Regions from separate parts of the Bartonella sp. AU15XJBT genome, predicted to be linked through region 2. Evidence: predicted binding sites of a transcription regulator. Region 2 holds the regulator's gene; the other holds the start of a gene.

Region 1 (5,565 bases), on a different contig from region 2:
TATTTCAATTACATAATGCATTATGCATGAATTGGTTAAAAAAATCTATATTTAATATCATTATGGAAAAATAAAATACTCTAAAATCCATAAATTTTCATCATTAGGCTTTTTAAAACAATGTTTAGTTTGTCTTTTCCCCTTGTAAGACTTAATTTTTAGGATTTTTTTTGGATATATTTCTTTAGTGTTCTCTGTGTTTTAGAAAACATTATGGTGTAATAAATAATGTTTTAGCTTGTTTTAAAAAATATCATTTTGTAGATACGAAAATACTTTTTATTGTTTAACGATAAATGCATTATACATAATGATTATTATCTTTATGCTTAATATAAATGTACTTCGTATTAAAAAAGTGCATGGTGGCCCCTTTCTTTGTTCAATATTGTTGACTCCTCTTGTATGCCGATAGTCTTGGGGAATTGAGAAGAAGAGCAACTTTTTTCAATTGTTTTTTATTGATATGCCACGCTTTCTTGTGATGATGTAAGTGCATCGTTTGGATTGATTCAATGGAATATGAAAAATAAGAAAGGGGTATATGAAGAATAAAAAGGGGAAAGGGGGAGAGTATTTTTCCATGAGATTTTTTATTCATGTAAAATGATAAACTATTCTTCTCGTTTGCCTCAGTTGGAATGTGGATTGGAGCCTTTAGGCTGACTGTCATTGATCATTTTAAAGAGAGCAGTGGCTAAGGTATTTAGGCGTTTTGGGAAATGGATGAGAGTGCCATGATGGGCTTCAAATTTATTGTGCGCTATCCAAGCATAATCCCTGTGAGGGCGCGGATTGTTTTTAGGAAAGATAGAAAGCTTAAGGTCAAAACCTTTCGGGGGGGCTTTTTACAAAACATTGATTTATAATGATAGTTTACCGCTATGCATATTAAATTAAAACTCCGAATATCGTAAGATTCTTTCATTCCAAATCCTCTCAGATTGAAACAATTAATGTCACTTGCTTGCATGTCACAAGCGGGGCTGGCGTGGGGGTAAAAACTATAGAAGAAAGGAGTAAAAATGGCTCTTATGAACCGTCTTCAAATGCCAAGAGCTGTCGCAACATTTTAGGGCTGGCAAATATAATGATGGTTCCGGCTTGCTTCTTCTTAAGCGTAAAGATGGGGGGAGAAACAATAGATTTTATATTATTTCCATGGGGGCTGTTATACCATTCGCGGGTGTCGTCGTGAAATGGGCTTTAGTGCGTTTTGAGAGATGTTTCTTTAAAACAAGCCCGTAAATGGGCAACTGGGTGGCGTTCTGTTTTGTATGAGGGGTTGTGACCTCATTAAAGAACGTAAGAAAAACAAACGCGTGAAGCAATGCGTAAGCTCCACTCTTTAAAAGATATTGCTTTAGATGCTTTTGAAAGCCGTAAAAAGGTGATGGCTTGGGGGATTGGTTTTTACTTTAAAACTGCATATTCTCCCTAAATTAGGCTGTCTGTCTGTTTTAGAGATTGCACAAACAGAGATACGCGATACCCTTTCCCTTATTTGGTATACAAAAGCTGGAACTGCTTGAACAGCATTGATGCGTCTTAATCTTTGTCTCAAATATGCGGCTGCTTTAGGGGTGGCGGTTGATTTACAAGAAACAGCAAAAGCACGCGCTCTCTTAGGGCAACAATGTTATAAAAATAAAGCTTACTAGCAATGAATTGGAGAGATATACCAGTTTTTTATAAAATATTTTGCAAAACACCAACCATAACACAACTGGCTTTACGCTTTTCTGTTCCAACAGTTGTTTGTCTATTGAGCACGCCCATCGTTATGCTTCATAAAAGAGTAAGCCGCTACCATCACACATTTAGGGCTGCTCTAAAATGTTGTGGACCACCCCTCGGGTTTTTAAGATAGTTCATTCGAGGCATTTTTTCTTGTCTTACGCAATTTTACGCGACACACTCATCTTTCTTGTGGTGTGCAAGCAAGTGATTTTGATTGATTCAACATAAATGGACTTTAAATGAGAGAATCGTACGGGAGGTCGTTCATTCAAGTTGGATAATGCTTGTAGTATCATTAATCAATGCATTATCTCCTTTGGACAAGAGCTGGAATGGGGATGAGAGCCTAAAATGAACACTGTGAGAAATCATAATCGGGGCGTGGGCGCCCCGATGTTTTTTATGCGTAAGGTTTAAGAAGTTTGCATCTTCTCTCAAGGCTTCTTTATTGGGGAGCGATCATCTTTTTGGGATCAACCAGCCGGTCATAATCTTCTCCAGAAACGCCTGCTTTGAGGGCTTCGGTGCGCAAAGTTGTATCGTTTTTATGCGCTGCCTTGGCAATTTCAGCGGCTTTTTCATAGCCAATTTCTGGAGCAAGAGCTGTGACTAACATCAGTGAGCGCTCCATGAGCGCGTGAATATGAACGCGATTGGCGCGTAATCCTTGAATGCAATGCATATCAAAAGAACGCATGCAATCACCAAGAAGGGTTATCGATTGTAAAACGTTATAGCCAATAAGAGGTTTATAGACGTTGAGTTCAAAATGTCCTTGGCTGGCAGCAAAGGTTACGCTGGTATGATTACCAAAAACTTGGGCTGCAACCATGGTCATCGCTTCACACTGGGTGGGGTTGACCTTGCCGGGCATAATAGAGGAGCCTGGTTCATTTTCAGGCAAGTTGAGTTCGCCTAAGCCGGAACGTGGACCAGAACCTAAAAACCGAATGTCATTGGCAATTTTAAAGAGATCAGCGGCGAGAGCATTCAAGCTTCCGTGGAAATGCGCAAGTGCGCCATGATGAGCAAGCGCCTCAAATTTATTATGCGCCGTCTTAAAGGATATTCCTGTGAGGGTGCTGATGGTTTGTGCAAAGGCAACGTCAAAACCTTTTGGGGCGTTGAGTCCTGTTCCCACAGCTGTTCCACCTTGAGCAAGCATTTGAACATCAGCAAGGGCTGTTTCAATACGATGAAGATTGGCTTCCAGGGCGACTCGATAACCTGAAAATTCTTGTGCAAGCGTTAAGGGGGTTGCATCTTGTGTATGGGTGCGTCCAATTTTGATAATGTCGGCAAATTCTTCTTCTTTTTTCTTGAAAGTGGTAATGAGTGCTTCAAGAATAGGAAAGAGATGTTGGCGTGTTTGCAGCGTGGTGGCAATGTGAAGTGCCGTGGGAAAGGAATCGTTGGAGGATTGACTCATATTGACATGGTCATTCGGATGAACGGGTTTTTTGCTTCCCAGTTTACCCCCTAAAAGCATGCTGGCATGGTTGGCAATCACTTCGTTGACATTCATATTGCTTTGTGTCCCGGAGCCTGTTTGCCAAACAGAAAGAGGAAAATGCGTATCGAAGGCACCAGAGAGAACTTCATCGGCAGCTGTGACAATTGCTTTTCCAATCTTTTGAGAAAGTTTGCCTTTGTCCATATTGACAAGGGCGGCGGCTTTTTTGATAAGGCTTAAAGCATAAATGATGGTAAGAGGCTGCTTTTCACTGCCAATATTAAAATTATGCAGAGAACGTTCAGTTTGTGCACCCCAATAACGATCTTCGCGTACCGAAATCGTTCCAAAGCTATCCGTTTCCTGACGTGTTTCAACCATGATAAGATCCTTTTTTGTTCACGGGTTCTTAAAAAAAGCTAGATAACGCGAAAGTGCAAGAAGAAGCAAGACGTGGAAGCTTCATTATATAGAGAAATTATTTTATGACTATCCTTGACATTGAGAAATGCCGATTTTATATCTTAAACAGCGTTAGCACTCACGACTTAAGAGTGCTAGCAAGAACTTTCTAAGATTAATGCAATTATGTTCAGTTTTAAGGATTTAAAACATGGCTAATATACAATTCCGCCCACTTCACGACCGTGTCGTTGTTCGTCGGGTTGAATCTGAAAATAAAACCGCTGGTGGGATTATCATTCCAGATACAGCTAAAGAAAAACCACAAGAAGGTGAAGTTATTGCCGTTGGCAATGGCGCTCTCGACGATAACGGAAAGCGCGTGCCGCTCGAAGTCAAAACAGGAGACCGTATTTTGTTTGGAAAATGGTCTGGAACTGAAGTCAAGATTAATGGGGAAGACCTCTTAATCATGAAAGAATCTGACATTATGGGAATTATGGGCTAATTAAAAGCGCTCAATTTTTCATTGTGTACTATTTTGAGAAAAACTCCAAGGAGAAATTAAATGGCTGCTAAAGAAGTCAAATTTGGCCGTGAAGCGCGTGAGCGTTTGTTGCGCGGTGTCGATATCCTTGCTAATGCGGTTAAGGTGACACTCGGCCCTAAAGGGCGCAATGTGGTAATTGATAAATCATTTGGTGCGCCGCGCATCACAAAAGATGGTGTATCCGTGGCAAAGGAAATCGAACTGGAAGATAAGTTCGAAAATATGGGTGCGCAAATGTTGCGCGAAGTTGCTTCTAAAACCAATGATATTGCTGGGGATGGAACAACAACGGCAACTGTTTTGGGGCAAGCTATCGTACAAGAAGGTGTCAAAGCCGTTGCTGCGGGCATGAACCCTATGGATCTTAAACGCGGAATTGATGCTGCTGTGGATGAAGTGGTGGCTAATCTTTTCAAAAAAGCTAAAAAAATCCAAACTTCAGCAGAAATTGCGCAAGTTGGAACTATTTCTGCCAATGGTGCTGCTGAAATCGGTAAAATGATTGCTGATGCCATGGAAAAAGTGGGCAATGAAGGTGTTATTACCGTAGAAGAAGCAAAAACCGCTGAAACGGAATTGGAAGTCGTGGAAGGTATGCAGTTTGATCGTGGCTATCTTTCCCCTTACTTCGTCACAAATGCTGAGAAAATGGTTGCTGATCTTGATGACCCTTACATTCTCATTCACGAAAAGAAATTGTCTAATTTACAATCCTTACTTCCAGTTTTGGAAGCGGTTGTGCAGTCTGGCAAACCCCTTCTTATCATTGCTGAAGATGTGGAAGGTGAAGCTTTGGCAACGCTCGTGGTCAACAAATTGCGCGGTGGTTTGAAAATTGCTGCTGTAAAAGCCCCTGGCTTTGGTGATCGTCGTAAAGCAATGTTAGAGGATATCGCTATCTTAACATCGGGACAGGTGATTTCTGAAGATGTCGGCATTAAGCTTGAAAATGTCACTTTGGATATGCTTGGACGTGCAAAGAAAGTGAATATTTCTAAAGAAAACACCACCATTATTGATGGTGCTGGACAAAAGGCTGAAATTACCGCACGCGTCAATCAGATTAAAGCGCAGATTGAAGAAACAACTTCTGACTATGATCGTGAAAAATTGCAAGAAAGACTTGCTAAACTCGCTGGTGGTGTTGCTGTTATCCGTGTGGGTGGTGCAACAGAAGTTGAAGTGAAAGAAAAGAAAGACCGTGTGGATGATGCTTTGAATGCAACACGCGCTGCTGTGGAAGAAGGTATTGTTGCTGGTGGTGGTACCGCATTGTTGCGTGCAGCAAGTGCGTTGACCGTTAAAGGAAACAATCCGGACCAAGAAGCGGGTATCAATATCGTTCGTCGTGCTCTCCAAGCACCAGCACGTCAAATTGCAACCAATGCCGGTGAAGAAGCAGCGATTATTGTTGGCAAGG
Region 2 (5,565 bases):
TGTAACTTCTTGTCATAATTCTATTATATAGAATTTTTTCTTCCTTTCTTAACATTATTTGGCAAATTTAAATAGTTGTTGCGTATTATGGCTGTTATCATGATTAATATTTATGATGAGATCTTTACAGTAGAGAAAAACTTTTATCCCTACTGAATAAGCTGAATTTTAAACTACTTTAAAAATATAGAATTAATCACATCATAAGGAATTTTTCAATTTTCTTTATCTTAAACTAAACTTTTTGTATTTGTAGAGAGAAAATACACATAACCTTCTACCACACATCTTCGCGACAAAACACATATGAGTATGGTTTCATTATCCCGATAAATATTTTTTTTAATTTCATAAGCTTTATGAACTCAATGCAACAATTATAGAATAAACATTTTTTAGACATTATTTTTCTACACAATTGCCTTATCCTTATTGGTGTATTCATCTTTATTATTATCCACCATTGTGCTTGCAGTGGTATTTTTTACTTTAAGGAGATAACCATGTCTCGTTTATTTAGTGCCCTTCAAATTCCCCAACAAACAACACAACAACTTGTATCCTTGCAAAATGGCTTACCAAATGCGCAGTGGATTAATCCGCAAAATTTTCACGTTACTTTGTCTTTTTTCGGTGAAATTGAAGGTGCTACAGCGGATGCACTTATGCACGCCTTTGACACAATAAAGTTCCCTCCTTTTATGCTACAAATGAAGGACTTTGACATTTTTGTTTCAGAAAACGCTCCACATTCTCTTGTTATTCGCATTGAACTTTGTGAAACTCTCAATCTTTTACACGAAAAGATGCAATATATTCGTAGCCATTTAGATCTAACGCCTGATGAAAGAGAATTTACTCCACATATTACTATTGCACGACTGCTTGATACTAAACCTGCAGATCTTCCTCCTTATCTGTCCTCTCGGGGTGATTTTTCATTTCCTCCTTTTGAGGTCGATCACTTTGTCTTATTTTCATCCCCATCTCCCTCAAGTGATGCACCATATATTGTAAAAGGGAGTTGGCCACTTCAAAGATAAAAGGGTGTTACAAACACCCTTTAAAGCTCTTTGAGAAAAAACCTCATACATGCGAAATTGCAGGAAATGCTGCATTTTACGTTGGAAGCTTGTTATTGATGTGAAGCCTTATCAGTTTCAACAGAAGTTTCTTTTGTTCCTCCTTTGGCCACACCCACTATAGCTGGGCGCAACACCCTTTCCCCGATAATATAACCAGCCTGAACAACTTGTTGAACAGTGTTATCGGGGACATCAGTATTAGGAATTTCAAACATCGCTTGATGAAAGTGAGGATCAAATTTTTGTCCATCTGGATAAATTTTCTGCACCCCATGGCGTTCTAATGCTGCCATCATGGCACGTTCAGTCATTTCAACACCTTCTGCCAATGATTTCAAACCAGCATCACTTTCACGTGCACCTTCTGGAATCGCTTCCAAAGCGCGATTGAGATTGTCAGAAACAGACAACATATCCCGTGCAAAATTAGCAATGGAATAAGCCCTCGCATCCGCTACATCACGCGCAGTACGACGTCGAAGATTTTCCATATCTGCAGCAAGACGTAAAAGTTGATCTCTCAGCTCTTTATTTTCATCCTGCAAAGACGCTAAAGGATCAACTTCATTACTTTCTTTTTCAACGTCTCCATGTACTTCTGTTTTATGTGTTTTTAAAAGTTCATCAGCTGCTTGTTTAAGTGTATTACGATCAGCGGGATTTTTTAAATCGCAATTTTCAAATGAAGCATCAGTAAATTTGTTTTTTTCATCAGACATAAAAATTCTATTCCTTCATAAGATTTGTTATTCTCGATATCGAAATTTTACAGACAAAAATCAAGGGGTATAGATGTATATTAATACAATGAGCTTTTATAGCACAAATACTTACCTGCATCGTTTTAACGCAATAACTGTGATACAAGTTGAGCTGTATAATCAACCATGGGCACAATCCTTGCATAATTAAGCCGTGTAGGACCAATAACGCCTAAAGCACCAATAACTCTTTGTTGTGAATCACGATAAGGTGCTACGACTAAAGAAGAACCAGAAAGTGAAAATAACTTATTTTCTGAACCAATAAAAATTCTAACCCCTGAACCTTCATCCGTTAAATCGAGAAGCTGTGCCATACTCTCACGTGTTTCAAGGTCATCAAACAAATGGCGTAACCGTTCTAAATCTTCTTCTGCTTTCACATCTTCAAGCAAATTACTGCGTCCACGAACAATGAGGTGTATTTTATGATCAGCGCCTTCTCCTCCTAGGAGAGCTAATCCCGTTTCAACAAGATGATGTGATAAATCATCAAGTGCAGCCCGCGTTTCCGCGCACAAACGCGCAATTTCCCCTTTAGCTTCACTCAATGTACGCCCTTGAATATGAGCATTGAGAAAATTCGTTGCTTCTGTCAATTGTGCATGGGTAACCCCTTCTGGCAAATGAACAATACGATTTTCAACCTCACCTTGTTGAGTCACTAAAACAGCAAGAGCGTGCTCCCTATCAAGACGCACAAATTCAATATGTTTTAATGTTCCTTCTTGTTTTGTTGCGAGAACAAGCCCAGCCCCACGGGAGAGATCTGAAAGAACTCGGCTTGCTTGAACAAGAAAATGTTCAACCGATTGTGCATGACCAGCCTCTTTGACTTGCATTTCAATATTTTCTCTCTCCTCGTTTGGCAAATCACCCGCTTCCATAAATGCATCAACAAAAAAGCGTAAACCCGATTGGGTTGGCATTCGCCCTGCCGAAACATGCGGTGCATAAATCAAACCGAGATGTTCAAGATCACTCATCACATTGCGAATCGTCGCAGGTGATAATGTCTGTTGCAAAAGCCGTGAAAGATTGCGTGACCCTACAGGCTCACCATCATTAAGATAGGCTTCAACAATATGGCGGAAAATATCACGCGAACGCTCATCAAGATATTTTAGTTCATTATCAATAGGTTTGTGCTTCATCACAATTGTTTCACTACTTAAAAACACTCTTCTCTTATATAAGTTTTGCCAAGGCTTGGTCAAATAATCTAAAGTAGTATAAAAATATACTACCCTATTGAGCCATAAAACACCATCTTTTAGAATGATGTTATAAGGCAATATAAATTATGCATGAGGTATTTTTAGTTAGAGTGTGTGATTGGATATTTAAGACAGGCATTGATCTTCTTTAGAGGCTTACCAAGAGAAGCTTGATTGTTTACAAACCACTGGGAGTAGAAAATTGGACTTTTACCATAAAAAGGCTCCCATAAAAAAATCATCTCTCATGTCTTTTTAATCGTTATCTTCACAAAATACGAAAAATTTTATTTGAATAAAATATCATAAAACGTGTAAAATAATCCTATCATGTAAAATCAAGCAGAATGTGTGTATATGAGCATTTAAGCTGTTTTTTAGCACAAAAATAGTTCCCCTTTCATTTTTGGAGAAATCTATATGAGAAGTATAGCAGATAAAAAACTTGTCATTGCTACACATAACACCGGCAAATTACATGAAATCACCACTTTGGTTGCACCTTTCGGTTTAATAATACAATCAGCAAAAGAGCTTGGTTTGCCAGAGCCAAAAGAAACAGGAACAACATTTGAAGAAAATGCTTATATTAAAGCTTTTGCAGCAGCAAAAAAGACAGGACTTCCTGCTCTCTCTGATGATTCAGGTTTAGAGGTGGATGCATTGGATGGTGCACCAGGCGTTTATACCGCGGATTGGGCGATTCAAGCCGATGGTACACGTAATTTTCCAAAAGCGATGCAAAAAATAGAAGATGAACTCCAAAAAATCGGAGCACGAGAAAAAAGCCAACGAAAATGCCGTTTTATATCCGTCATTTGCATTGCGTGGCCTGATAACCACGCAGATTATTTCCACGGATACGTTGAAGGAACATTCATTTGGCCTCCACGGGGAGATAAAGGCTTTGGTTTTGATCCTATTTTTTTACCAGATGGATATGAAAATACCTTTGGAGAAATGTCAACAGAGCAAAAACACAGCTGGCAACACAATGACATTCCCCCTCTTTCACATCGCGCACGGGCTTTTAAACTTTTGGCAGAAAATCTTTTGGCATTCTCATGAATGAACCTTTTGGCATTTACATTCATTGGCCCTTTTGTGCAGCGAAATGTCCCTATTGTGACTTTAATTCACATGTTCGCATTCATGGTATTGATCAACCACGTTTTGTCACCGCCTTTGAACGCGAAATAGAAACGCAATACAATAAAATAGGTCCACGTCATATTACGAGTATTTTTATTGGTGGGGGAACTCCTTCTCTTATGGAGCCGCAAACCGTTGATGCCCTCTTGCAAGCACTGGCAAGAAAGTGGATATTTGATGATAAAGTTGAAATTACATTGGAAGCTAATCCATCCAGTGTGGAAGCAGGACGTTTTCGCGGATACCGTGCTGCAGGTGTTAATCGCTTATCTCTAGGGATACAAGCGCTCAATGATAAAGCATTGCGCAAACTTGGCCGACTCCATAATGTAGAACAAGCTCTTTACGCAATTGATTTAGCACGACAAATTTTTCCACGCTTATCCTTTGATCTCATTTATGCTCGCCCCAAACAAACCCTTGAACAATGGAAATCTGAACTTGTACAAGCCATTGATTTGGCCGCGGATCATCTTTCTCTTTATCAATTGACAATCGAAGAAGGAACCGCCTTTAAACGACTTCATGATGCAGGAAGACTTATCCTGCCCCCATCAGAGCTAGCAGCAGATCTGTATCATCTTACCCAAGAAATAACAGCTCTGTATGGACTTCCTGCCTATGAAATCTCAAACCATGCTATGCCTGGTGCTGAATCAGCACACAACCTTCTTTATTGGCGTTATCACCAATATGCAGGATTTGGTCCAGGAGCACACGGACGTTTCATTGAAAACGTACAAAATCATTCTTCCGCCTTTTCAAAGGCATCTTTATCACACCTTGAAAACCGTGAGCGTTATGTCACAATCAATGAAAAGCATCCCGAACAGTGGCTAGAATTAGTAGAAACAACAGGACATGGCTGTATTGAAACAGAACGATTAACCTCTGAGCAACAGGCAAATGAAATGCTCCTTATGGGGTTACGCCTTTGCGAAGGCTTAGAACTTACACGCTATGAAACCTTAAGCCCCAAACGTATCCCAATGGAAAAACTTATCGATTTACAACACCAAGAATTGGTAGAAATGGTTGATAACCAACGCTTAAAAGCGACAACCAAAGGACGTATTGTTCTTGACCACATTATCAGCCAACTTGCCAACTAAAGTTTTTATAACAACATATTGATTTTAATGACAGTTATCATTTTTATAGCAAAAGCGAGACTAAAATATCGTAAGATTTTTTCATTTAAAAACTATTTATAATACATTAATGACAACCATTCACTTACCCTCTAAAAGTAGGAAAATTTTTGGATAAAAACTATTAAAAAGGGTATAAAATGCTTTTTATGAACAATTTCAAACGCCAAAAGCTATCGCAATATTTTGAGCTAAAAAG

What was found. Region 2 encodes HrcA, which represses chaperone genes, less so after heat shock. Its sites were predicted from a motif close to GTTAGCACTCNCNNNNNGNGAGTGCTAAC; they were not measured.
Region 1: groES (co-chaperone GroES) is a predicted target of HrcA. The motif match lies at 3,727-3,755, and genes of this name have one in related genera.

What each region holds. Positions count from the first base shown of each region.
Region 1 covers NZ_JAQITG010000003.1:146,007-151,571, forward strand. Annotated here, with positions in the region: partial or broken gene PVV57_RS02760 (Arm DNA-binding domain-containing protein) at 1,026-1,795, shown strand; gene fumC (class II fumarate hydratase) at 2,186-3,574, opposite strand; gene groES (co-chaperone GroES) at 3,807-4,103, shown strand; gene groL (chaperonin GroEL) at 4,164-5,565, shown strand, end outside.
Region 2 covers NZ_JAQITG010000001.1:132,659-138,223, forward strand. Annotated here, with positions in the region: gene thpR (RNA 2',3'-cyclic phosphodiesterase) at 504-1,043, shown strand; gene grpE (nucleotide exchange factor GrpE) at 1,136-1,804, opposite strand; gene hrcA (heat-inducible transcriptional repressor HrcA) at 1,930-3,000, opposite strand; gene rdgB (RdgB/HAM1 family non-canonical purine NTP pyrophosphatase) at 3,484-4,131, shown strand; gene hemW (radical SAM family heme chaperone HemW) at 4,128-5,327, shown strand.